Regions from separate parts of the Paenibacillus sp. HWE-109 genome, predicted to be linked through region 2. Evidence: a T-box and tRNA genes for the amino acid it is inferred to sense, from the RefSeq annotation. Region 2 holds a T-box; the other holds one or more tRNA genes.

Region 1 (5,940 bases), 250 kb from region 2:
AGACTCCTGAATCTTCTCGAGCGCCCGCCTGACAACATCTTTCAATTCCTCATAGTCAAAAGGCTTCAACATATAATCAAAAGATCCCGATTGCAGCGCAGTTCGCGTATACGAAAAATCCGCATGCCCTGTCAGGAATATGGTCTCCGTCCATGGGGAATGTTCCTTCACCCATTTAATAAGCTCAAGCCCGTTCATGTTCGGCATCTCAATATCGCAAATCATAACATCGATATGAGACTGTACGAGCCTCATCTTCGCTTCTTCTGCATCTAACGCCTCATAGACTTGTTCGATTCCGAGGAAAGCCCACTCAATCCCCTGAGTAACTCCCTGTACGGCATAAAACTCATCATCAACGACCAATATCTGGTATGTCATCGTTCATCTCAGCCTCATCTTCCACATAGATTGCGGGAATAGCGATTTGGACAATTGCCCCCTTGTCTGCCACATCATTGCTGAATACCAATTGTGCACGGTCCCCATAGCGCATCTGCAGTCTTAATAACACATTCTGGAGACCCAGATGTCCTTCTTCACCCGCATGTTCATGCCAGCGATTCATTCGCAGCTTATCGAGGATCTCCGGCTTAAAACCGACGCCATTATCCTTCACTTGCACCCAAATGGTCTTCGCTTCAACGCCGTCTTTCACAAGCATGACTTCTCTCACTTCAATCTTGATCATAAAAAGCTCACGGCGATTCATGAAACCATGAATAATTGAATTCTCTACCAACGTTTGAATCGTGAGCGGAAGAATCGAACAGTGACCTAGCTCATCTGGAAGATTGATCTCATAAGTAAGCTTGCCTGGGAAGCGAAGCTTCTGAATTTCCAAGTAATTCTGAATATGCTTGATCTCCGCCTCCACGGTCACCGTTCTTCTTGATGTTGTAATATTAAACCGGAAGTATTCAGCCAAGTAACGGGCCATTTTCTGAATAACATCGTATTGCTTAGTTGCCGCGAGGCTTGTGATAATATTCAACGTATTCAAGTAAAAATGCGGTTTAATCTGCACCTGCAAATGTTTAAATTCGGCCTCTTTCGTAAGCAGCTGTTGCTCATAGATATCAATTTTCAGATTGGAAATTTCTCCGACCATATTATTGAACGTGCGTATTACAAAAGCAAACTCCGTCGTATTGTCCGGCTCAAGTTGAACATCCCAATCCCCACGGGTAATCCGCTGCATCCCTCGGATGAGCTTCTTCATCGGTGTAAGCAATACTTTTCTAACAAATATGAAGTAAAAGGATAAAATCAGCAGCCCGCCAAGTGGAATCATATAGATTGCCAACCGGAAAAAGGGCAAATTCTTCAGCATACTGGCTTCCGGAATAAGAACAACATACTTGATTGGTACCATCGTTGCTGGAATAGCTACCAGTAAATATGACAGTTCATTCTTGTAATCGGTTACAGATTGATACGGCTTTTCTTGAGGCTCTGGCATTTTGGCTGCCATTGCAATTTGCTGCTCCGTCAATTTGGTGCCCGATGCCACCTCGCCATCCAAACTCATCAGTGCAGCCCCGCCGCCGCTGTTCTCCACATCCAAAAACTTCAAAGGCTCAGCCACGGTGTTCGCCTTAATCCAACATCCAACCACTAAATTATTGTTGCGGATTAATTTGAGGAACGCAGTCTCATCGCCCACCTTAATGAGCTGCCAAGAACCAATCTTCTGCATCTCGTCGTCTTTGGGATTCGCTTCTATGTAATCTGCGATCACTTTCTCGTTCAAGTAATAGTCAGATCGTGTATTCAGCACAATATCTTTATCCTTGATATTATACAAAAAAATGGTGTCAATCACTTGGAAGTATCCCAAATCCACCTGAAACCGCGTGAAAATCTTTTGCTTTGTCAGCATATAATCATCCGTGCCATATTCCATGAAATTCAAGAGATTCACGTCTGGCTCACGATCGTTGACCAAATTCAAATAATTATTGATTTCCTTCATCTGCTTATCCACTTGCTTCACATAATCCGCCAATAGGTTTCTGTTGGCTCCTGAGACTTGCTCCCTTACAACGCTAATCGCGTAATGGTTATTATAGTACAAGAAAATAATAAGTGGAGAAATAATAATCACAAATCCGGCCACAAACTTAAAAGTAAGAGATTTTCTCCAATTCAATCACGATCGCATCCTTTGCGGCTGACATGTTCTCCCAAATAATCACTTATAGGGTAACCTTCGTAATGGACAACCGTCAAGACAAATAAAAAAGCTCATGAAATCAATTGATTTCATGAGCTTCTTCTTCTATACCGGCAAGAGGACTCGAACCTCCACCCTTTCGGACTCGATTTTGAGTCGAGCGCGTCTGCCATTCCGCCATGCCGGCATATAAAGTTGTAAATCAATGGTGCCGAAGACCAGACTTGAACTGGTACGGTAGTCACCTACCGCAGGATTTTAAGTCCTGTGCGTCTGCCGATTCCGCCACTCCGGCTAATAAGATAATGTGGAGGCGCCACCCAGATTCGAACTGGGGGTAAAGCTTTTGCAGAGCTCTGCCTTACCACTTGGCTATGGCGCCTTAGTAATAATGGAGCGGAAGACGGGGATCGAACCCGCGACCCTCGCCTTGGCAAGGCGATGCTCTACCGCTGAGCCACTTCCGCATATAAAACTGGGGATCAAGGATTTGAACCTTGGCATGACGGAGTCAAAGTCCGTTGCCTTACCGCTTGGCTAATCCCCATTATCTTGCATGTTGGTAATAATGGGCGGACGACGGGACTTGAACCCGCGAATGCTGGATCCACAAACCAGTGCGTTAACCCCTTCGCCACGACCGCCACAATATTAAGTTTTTACTTTTTTGGCAGGGGCAGCAGGAATTGAACCCACACCAAAGGTTTTGGAGACCTTTGTTCTACCCTTAAACTATGCCCCTAGAAAAAGTAAATGGAGGCTGATGGATTCGAACCACCGAACTCGGAGAGAGCAGATTTACAGTCTGCCGTGTTTAGCCACTTCACTAAGCCTCCATGATGTAAAACCTTTGATTCTTTGTGGTGCCGTCGAGAGGACTTGAACCCCCAACCTACTGATTACAAGTCAGTTGCTCTACCAGTTGAGCTACAACGGCTTATTTAATTAAGAAATGGTGGCTTTGGACGGAATCGAACCGCCGACACGAGGATTTTCAGTCCTCTGCTCTACCGACTGAGCTACAAAGCCTTGCTTACTTTTTGAAGAAAAATGGCGGAGCTGACGGGATTCGAACCCGCGGTCTCCTGCGTGACAGGCAGGCATGTTAGGCCACTACACCACAGCTCCATGCTAAGTACAATATCTTCTTGCAGAAGATGAATTGGTTGCGGGGGCAGGATTTGAACCTGCGGCCTTCGGGTTATGAGCCCGACGAGCTACCGGGCTGCTCCACCCCGCGTCGTTAATTATAATTCACGTTTCCATGCTTTGCAAGTCTCACTTTAAAAGTAAAACTTGATGGAGGCTGACGGGATCGAACCGCCGACCCTCTGCTTGTAAGGCAGATGCTCTCCCAGCTGAGCTAAGCCTCCATGGGAGTAATGAATGGTGACCCGTAGGGGACTCGAACCCCTGTTACCTCCGTGAAAGGGAGGTGTCTTAACCACTTGACCAACGGGCCTTGCTAGAAAGATAGTGGCGGAGAGAGAGGGATTCGAACCCTCGAGACGCTTGTGACGCCTACACGATTTCCAATCGTGCTCCTTCGGCCAGCTCGGACACCTCTCCATATGGCTCCCCGAACAGGACTCGAACCTGTGACAACTCGATTAACAGTCGAGTGCTCTACCAACTGAGCTATCAGGGAATAGGAAAACTTATGACAAGGATTTATTCCTTGAAAACTAGATACGAAACGTGCGTAAAGTAACATTTAGGTTTATTGGTTAAGCCCTCGACCGATTAGTATTCGTCAGCTGCATACGTTGCCGCACTTCCACCTCGAACCTATCAACCTCGTCGTCTACAAGGGGTCTTACATACTGGGAAATCTCATCTTGAGGGGGGCTTCGCGCTTAGATGCTTTCAGCGCTTATCCCCTCCGTACATAGCTACCCAGCTATGCCTCTGGCGAGACAACTGGTACACCAGCGGTACGTCCATCCCGGTCCTCTCGTACTAAGGACAGCTCCTCTCAAATTTCCTACGCCCGCGACAGATAGGGACCGAACTGTCTCACGACGTTCTGAACCCAGCTCGCGTACCGCTTTAATGGGCGAACAGCCCAACCCTTGGGACCTACTTCAGCCCCAGGATGCGATGAGCCGACATCGAGGTGCCAAACCTCCCCGTCGATGTGGACTCTTGGGGGAGATAAGCCTGTTATCCCCAGGGTAGCTTTTATCCGTTGAGCGATGGCCCTTCCATTCGGTACCACCGGATCACTAAGTCCGACTTTCGTCCCTGCTCGACTTGTAGGTCTCGCAGTCAAGCTCCCTTATGCCTTTGCACTCTGCGAATGATTTCCAACCATTCTGAGGGAACCTTTAAACGCCTCCGTTACATTTTAGGAGGCGACCGCCCCAGTCAAACTGCCCACCTGACACTGTCCCCATACCGGATCACGGTACCAGGTTAGAACTCCGATACGATCAGGGTGGTATCCCAACGGCGCCTCCACCCAAGCTGGCGCTCAGGCTTCAAAGGCTCCCACCTATCCTGTACAGATCGTACCAAAGTCCAATATCAAGCTGCAGTAAAGCTCCATGGGGTCTTTCCGTCTTGTCGCGGGTAACCTGCATCTTCACAGGTATTAAAATTTCACCGGATCTCTCGTTGAGACAGCGCCCAAGTCGTTACGCCATTCGTGCGGGTCAGAATTTACCTGACAAGGAATTTCGCTACCTTAGGACCGTTATAGTTACGGCCGCCGTTTACTGGGGCTTCAATTCATAGCTTCGGGTTGCCCCTAACCACTCCTCTTAACCTTCCAGCACCGGGCAGGCGTCAGCCCGTATACTTCGCCTTGCGGCTTCGCACAGACCTGTGTTTTTGCTAAACAGTCGCTTGGGCCTTTTCACTGCGGCCCCCTCGGGCTATTCACCCTACCGAGGCACCCCTTCTCCCGAAGTTACGGGGTCATTTTGCCGAGTTCCTTAACGAGAGTTCTTCCGCGCGCCTTAGAATTCTCTTCTCACCCACCTGTGTCGGTTTGCGGTACGGGCACCTTCGCCTGGCTAGAAGCTTTTCTTGGCAGTGTGAAATCATGACCTACGGTACTTAAAGTTTCCCTCCCCATCACAGCCCAGCCTTACGGTTAGCGGATTTGCCTACTAACCAGCCTCACTGCTTGGACAGACATCCATCAGTCTGCGTCACTATCCTTCTGCGTCACTCCATTGCTCATAACGGCTACGGTGGTACAGGAATTTCCACCTGTTGTCCATCGACTACGCCTTTCGGCCTCGCCTTAGGTCCCGACTTACCCTGAGCGGACGAGCCTTCCTCAGGAACCCTTAGGTTTTCGGCGGATCAGATTCTCACTGATCTTTTCGTTACTTATACCGGCATTCTCACTTGTATGCGCTCCACCTGTCCTTACGGTCAGAATTCAACGTACATACAACGCTCCCCTACCCATGCACAAAGTGCAAGCCATAGCTTCGGTGGCGTGTTTAGCCCCGTTACATTTTCGGCGCAGAGTCACTCGACCAGTGAGCTATTACGCACTCTTTCAATGGTGGCTGCTTCTAAGCCAACATCCTGGTTGTCTGTGCAACTCCACATCCTTTCCCACTTAACACACACTTGGGGACCTTAGCTGATGGTCTGGGCTGTTTCCCTTTTGACAATGGATCTTAGCACTCACTGTCTGACTCCCGGAATAAAGTTTGTGGCATTCAGAGTTTGACTGGACTTGGTAACCCTTGGCGGGCCCCGCACCCAATCAGTGCTTTACCTCCACAACTCATCTTCCGAGGCTA
Region 2 (5,940 bases):
TGTTAGTGTAACAACCTCAATTTATCTGGATTCCGGATGAGATACACATGACGAATCCGCTCCCGTTCTACATGAAGCAGAATAATTGAGTCGATACCTGCCCCGGTGCGAATCAGCAGTGCAGCCTGCCCGTTCACTTCCTTAAACTCCGCTTGAATAGCTTCAGCACTTTGCGCGAACTTGTTCTTGATCCCAATAAGAAAACGTGCAACACGAATACTCGTTTCTACCGGTTGAATGGCTGCTGTCACTTTACCGCCTCCATCCGAGAACAACACAACATCCTCAGAGAGCAGAGATACCAATGTATCCAGATTGCCCTGCTCAAGGGCTGACATGAAGCGGCCGACCCATTCTCCTGCGTCAGCCTTCCCTGAGACTGTTTCTTCCTCGCTAATCCCCATCTTCGCTCTGGCGCGGCTCATTAGTTTACGACAGTTCGTTTCGCTGAGATCGAGGAGACCCGCTATGGTCGGGTAATCGAACATAAGTGCTTCTCGCAGTACAAAGACAGCTCTCTCCCGAGGCGACAAACGTTCCAGCATCACTAACATCGCGTAAGACAACAAATCGTTGCGCACAACAGATTCCAATGCGTCTTCTCCTGATGTAAGGATCGGCTCCGGCAGCCAAGGTCCAACGTAATGACGCCGCTGACGTTTGACTGATCGGAGTTGATCCAGACTGCGATTGGTTACCATACGGCAGAGATAAGCCTTGGGATGCTCAACCGTTTCCAGTTGGACATCATAAGCTTTCACGAACACATCCTGAACAGCATCCTCCGCGTCTGCCGATGAACCCAAAAGCTGATAAGCAAGTGTAAATAACAGAGGTTTATATTGCGCATAAAAAGTATCCATGATCGAGTCCTTTCATCAAATCGAGCACTAGGCATGCCAGCTCAGCCTACCTAACTATTGTAACAAACTCGCTTGATCCCAGGTGAACTTTCGCACTTTCCAACCAAGTTTGCCCGTAATCATGAGATCCAAGCCCCATTTGCGGGTCCACACCATGCCATGCCCAGGGCCTAAGCCAATACAGAAAAAATCCATGAACGAAGCATGCTCAGGCGCTCGCGTCCCTTCGATGTCAGCGCTAATGACCTTAGCCAAGCGCGCAGCCTGCGCGGTCGCTTCCTTGCAAGTCAACCGATCCGCTTGCCCTGTCGCAGGATCGATGATTTGAGCGCAGTCGCCAATAGCGTAAATGCCGGCTGTTCCCTGAACCCGATAGCATGCATCCACGATCAATTGCCCCTCCTTGGTAGTGGCTAAGCCTAGCGTGCGCAGAATTGGATTCGGCAGCAAACCAAGCGTCCAAATGGATAGACCTACAGCAAGCTGCTCCCCATTCGAGAGAGTTAACCTGCCGTCCTTCTCGTACAGCGCTTTGAAGCCGTGCCGCACGATTACACCAGCATTCGTGAGTATGTGTTCAATCTTCCGCCCTACCTTAGCAGGTCCCTCTTGAAAAAGCCGCTCTTGCGCATTCAAAAGATACACTTTCACCGCCGACGGGTCCAGCCCCTGTTCCTTTGCCTCTTGCTTCATCGTGTACACCAATTCGGCAGCAGCCTCTATTCCGCTTATCCCTGCACCTGCTACAGCTACGCTGAGATGGCGTTCACGTTCTTTCTTATTCTGACAATGAATGGCTTTCTGCAAATTCGATCTCCACTGGGCCCGAATCTGTTCCGCTGTCTGCAGATTCGTCAACGCAATCCCTCCCAGATCAGGATCTGTCTGCCGAACTATGCTGCCAACCGTAATAACGAGCTGATCATAAGCCTGCGAACACGCGATACCTTTCGCACTGGTGTAATGGAGCTGCTTGCTCTCGCTATCCACCTTCATTACCGTCCCTTGAATGAATTCAACCCCTTCCGGAAATAAATCCGCCAAAGGAATCGTAATATTTTCGCCTCCAGCAGCCGGTTTGAATAACAGTACTTTACGAAGGTGATAGGATTCTTTATCGATTAAAAGAATACGGAGTTTCCTACCGGTTGGTTTCCCTTGAAATCCTTTGAGCAATGCTTTAATCGTATGAATGCCAGCATAGCCGCCACCTACAACAACACACGTTTGTTCACGCATATAATCAGCTCCTTAATTACGATTTACCCATGTAACGACAGAGCTGCCTGTTTTGTGACACATAAAAAACCCAGAGGATTGCTCCTCTAGGTTTTATTTCACCATATTCGGTAAAAGCTATGAACGAAATCAGGTTGCCTAGCTGCGGAAGCCGGATTGACCTGCTAGCGTTTGTTCGGCGATTTGTACCAACCGGCGAGTAATGTGTCCACCGATTGCTCCGGTGTCACGAGTTGCCATATAGCCATAGTAACCGTCTTGAGGAATTTGGATGCCCAGTTCTTGAGCCACCTCATACTTTAATTGATCTAAAGCTTGGTTGGCTTGTGGAACTACCAGCGTATTGCTGTTGCGAGATTGTCCTGTACCCATAAGGATCAGACTCCTTTCAGTCAGCTATGATCTTTGATGTATTTGCAAGCTTGCAAAGATAGTATGTGGAGAAAATGAACTTATATGCATAGCGCTGAAAAAAGTTTAGAATAAGAAGATATGTTTCAATCTTCTAGAAAGTAGGTCACATACATGAGCAAACCTCTCGCGCTTCTGTTCGCTGTAGTCGGCACGCTTCTGCTCGCCGGTATCAGCTTATTTATCGCCCTTCGCCAGCCTTGGCTGGTGCTTCTCTGCTGCATCGTCTCCTTGGGATTCATCGGATACGGCTTTGCTGTTAAAGCCAAAATTCGCAAAAGAAATAGCCGGCCTTAAACGCAGAAAACCCTTCACCCCATAATCGGAGTGGAGGGTTTTTCGTCACTTCTAAGTTCAGCAGCCTAATCTAAACGACAAATCCCATCCGCTTCTTCACTTCAAGCAGCGTTTGATCAGCCACTTCAGCTGCTTCCCGGGCGCCTTTTTTCAAAATATCAAAAATCTCACCCGACTTGCGGATTTCATGATAACGCTGCTGAATCGGCTCTAGGACGGCTACTACTTGCTCCGCCAAATCCTTTTTGAAAGGGCCATAACCTTGGCCGTCGTACTTAGCCTCAATCTCAGCTACACTCATATCTGCAAAGTGGGAATAGATCGAGATCAAATTACTAACCTCAGGCTTGTTCTGAGGATCATATTTCACCTCGCGCCCGGAATCCGTTACCGCACGGCTAAGCTTCTTGCGAATGACAGATGGCTCGTCAAGCATTCCAATGAAGCTGCCTGCATTCGGACTGCTTTTGCTCATCTTCTTGGACGCGTCGTCCAAGGACATGATTCTCGCGCCAATCTCCGGCGTATACGGCTGCGGCATCACGAACATTTCACCAAAACGATGATTGAAACGGTTCGCCAAATCACGCGTCAGCTCCAGATGCTGCTTTTGATCGTCGCCGACTGGGATCAGGTCAGCATTGTACAGAAGAATGTCGGCAGCCATCAAAGAAGGATAAGTGAACAAACCTGCGCCGACGGATTCTTTGCCTTCGGACTTATCCTTGAACTGCGTCATGCGCTCCAGCTCACCCATATTCGTTAAAGTCGTCATAATCCAGCCAAGTTCCGCATGCGCATGGACGTGCGATTGCAGGAAAATGGACGCCTTATTCGGGTCAAGCCCTGCTGCAATATACAGCGCAGCAGCGGATTCCGTCTGCTCCTTCAAAGCGGCAGGATCCTGCGGAACCGTAATCGCATGCATATCCACCACCATAAAATAGCAGCGGTGCAAATGCTGCAGCTTAACATAATTGCGAAGTGCGCCAATATAATTACCAATCGTCAGCTGACCGCTGGATTGCATGCCGGATAAAACTCGTTTCATCTGAAAACCCTCCTCATTTTGGAAAACGCAAAAAGGCCTCTCCCCGCAAGGGACGAGAGACCGTGGTACCACCCTAATTTGTCTGTGAACATAGCAACGTTCTGAGACCTTCAGGCTCTGATAACGGAGAGCTACCGTTTGGCATACTTAGTCAGTTGCAGATCGTTCACCGGCCTAGGTTCCGGCAACCTGCATACTGTGTTCAGCCTCAAGCTCAAGGATCCATTCGATTTGCGCGTTCCACCGGTTCACACCAACCACCGGCTCTCTGAGAAACGGGAGACAAATTTACTTGTTCCTATCATCGCTTATTGATTTTCTATTATTATACACCTTGACTTCCTAATGTCAACCAAGGACATTGTCCTATCTGGCACAACCTGTACATAGGATAGATCATACAATCTATGGACAAAGGGGTGTCGACGAATTGTCATCAACTCTATATCGATGGAGCTTACCGATCTCCACGATGATATGCGCACTGCTGCTCTTCCTAATCATCACAACAAGAGAGCTGCCGCCAATGGGCTTGGTCATGCTTCAAGGAAAGCAGGTTTTCACAGCGTTTCTGGACATTTTTCTGGATGCTTTACCGTTCATGATTCTGGGTGTCTTGTTATCCACCGTCGTCGAAAACTTCATCCCGGAAGGCTTCATCCGCAAAATGACCCCCAGACATCCCATCGGAGGCATCCTATTTGCCTGTGTGCTAGGGATCATGTTCCCACTTTGCGAATGCGGTATGATTCCGTTCGTGCGTCGTCTGATGCAAAAAGGAATGCCCGTCTACATCGCCGTCATCTTCATCTTGGTCGGGCCGATCCTCAATCCGATCGTCTTTGCCTCGACATTCATGGCCTTCCGCGGTGATCCAGCTATGGCTTACTCGCGCATGGGACTTACCTTTGGCGTCGCACTGGTCGTTGGACTCTTCCTGACACGCTTCCTGAGGAGCAATCCGCTTCGCCACCCTATCCAAATCCAATCGAATGTTGGTGATGCTCATGGGCACACGCATGTGCATAAGCGTGATGATGGCCACCGTGACCATGACCGGGATCATTTGCATCATGGCCACGACCACGATCACCAACATCTGCATCATGGCCACCACCTTGACCACGGCCACGATCGCCAACATCAGCATCACGGCCATCACCATGACCATGACCATGATCGCCAACATCTGCATCACGGCCATCACCTTGACCATGACCACGATCGCCAACATCTGCATCACGGCCATCACCTTGACCATGACAAACTTCAACACCACAACCAGGTCCGCGACCATCACGACCATCACGGTCACGCACACGCGCACGGCGGTCGAGCCATGACAATGCTCAGCCACGGTACGACGGAATTGCTCGAAATGAGCAAATACTTGATGCTCGGCGCGTTCCTAACCGCTTTGATTCAGACCTTCGTAGCGCAGGACAGCCTATCGAGCATCGGCCAAGGAGCTTTCATCTCTCACGTCTTCATGATGGGCTTCGCCTACATGCTTTCACTCTGCTCCACGACTGACGCCTTCGTGGCTGTCTCCTTTGCCAAGACATTCTCTCCAGGCTCCCTGCTCGCCTTCCTGGTCTTCGGCCCCATGATTGACGTTAAAAGCACCTTGATGCTGTTATCCATCTTTAAAGCGCGTTTCGTTCTCACCCTATCCATACTCGTTGCCGTTACCGTCTTGACGGGATCCTTGCTATTCATGCATTTCTCTTTGACCTAATCAGGCAAAAGCCAATCAACTAAAATACCGTAACCTCCTGCGAAAAGGAACTACAATCCTCTATTTGTCTCAAAAGACGATATTTGCAGTTGAAAGGGAAGTAGGATCCCTTATTTCACCTCTACAGGTGGAAAATCCATCAATTTAGACAAATTAGCGTACCCTAGTTCCGCCTGACTAGCCAAATGCCTAATTATACTAGAAATAAGGGAACATAGTTCCCTTTCATGGGTCAATGTTAGTTGAGGCAGTTGGGGCAGTTTTGGACGTCAGTTTGTTGAGGCAGTTGGGGCAGTCCGGGAGGGCAGCTAGTTGAGGCAGTTAGGGGAGATTGGGACGTC

What was found. A T-box is a leader RNA that pairs with one kind of tRNA and senses whether it is charged. The one in region 2 lies ahead of trpS (tryptophan--tRNA ligase), so its partner is inferred to be a tRNA-Trp.
Region 1: it has a tRNA-Trp gene. The T-box ahead of trpS (tryptophan--tRNA ligase) is inferred to sense a tRNA for this amino acid. The anticodon was not compared.

What each region holds. Positions count from the first base shown of each region.
Region 1 is NZ_CP091881.1:8,922,530-8,928,469, reverse strand. It holds gene LOZ80_RS38410 (response regulator) at 1-381, opposite strand, end outside; gene LOZ80_RS38405 (sensor histidine kinase) at 356-2,152, opposite strand; tRNA gene LOZ80_RS38400 (tRNA-Leu) at 2,285-2,363, opposite strand; tRNA gene LOZ80_RS38395 (tRNA-Leu) at 2,383-2,471, opposite strand; tRNA gene LOZ80_RS38390 (tRNA-Cys) at 2,485-2,558, opposite strand; tRNA gene LOZ80_RS38385 (tRNA-Gly) at 2,569-2,643, opposite strand; tRNA gene LOZ80_RS38380 (tRNA-Gln) at 2,652-2,723, opposite strand; tRNA gene LOZ80_RS38375 (tRNA-His) at 2,748-2,820, opposite strand; tRNA gene LOZ80_RS38370 (tRNA-Trp) at 2,845-2,918, opposite strand; tRNA gene LOZ80_RS38365 (tRNA-Tyr) at 2,931-3,012, opposite strand; tRNA gene LOZ80_RS38360 (tRNA-Thr) at 3,038-3,113, opposite strand; tRNA gene LOZ80_RS38355 (tRNA-Phe) at 3,130-3,205, opposite strand; tRNA gene LOZ80_RS38350 (tRNA-Asp) at 3,228-3,304, opposite strand; tRNA gene LOZ80_RS38345 (tRNA-Met) at 3,340-3,416, opposite strand; tRNA gene LOZ80_RS38340 (tRNA-Val) at 3,477-3,549, opposite strand; tRNA gene LOZ80_RS38335 (tRNA-Glu) at 3,564-3,638, opposite strand; tRNA gene LOZ80_RS38330 (tRNA-Ser) at 3,654-3,745, opposite strand; tRNA gene LOZ80_RS38325 (tRNA-Asn) at 3,749-3,824, opposite strand; rRNA gene LOZ80_RS38320 (23S ribosomal RNA) at 3,900-5,940, opposite strand, start outside.
Region 2 is NZ_CP091881.1:98,957-104,896, reverse strand. It holds gene sigJ (RNA polymerase sigma factor SigJ) at 3-863, opposite strand; gene LOZ80_RS00490 (NAD(P)/FAD-dependent oxidoreductase) at 918-2,102, opposite strand; gene LOZ80_RS00485 (alpha/beta-type small acid-soluble spore protein) at 2,241-2,474, opposite strand; gene LOZ80_RS00480 (DUF5325 family protein) at 2,628-2,810, shown strand; gene trpS (tryptophan--tRNA ligase) at 2,881-3,861, opposite strand; T-box leader at 3,907-4,175, opposite strand; gene LOZ80_RS00470 (permease) at 4,334-5,599, shown strand.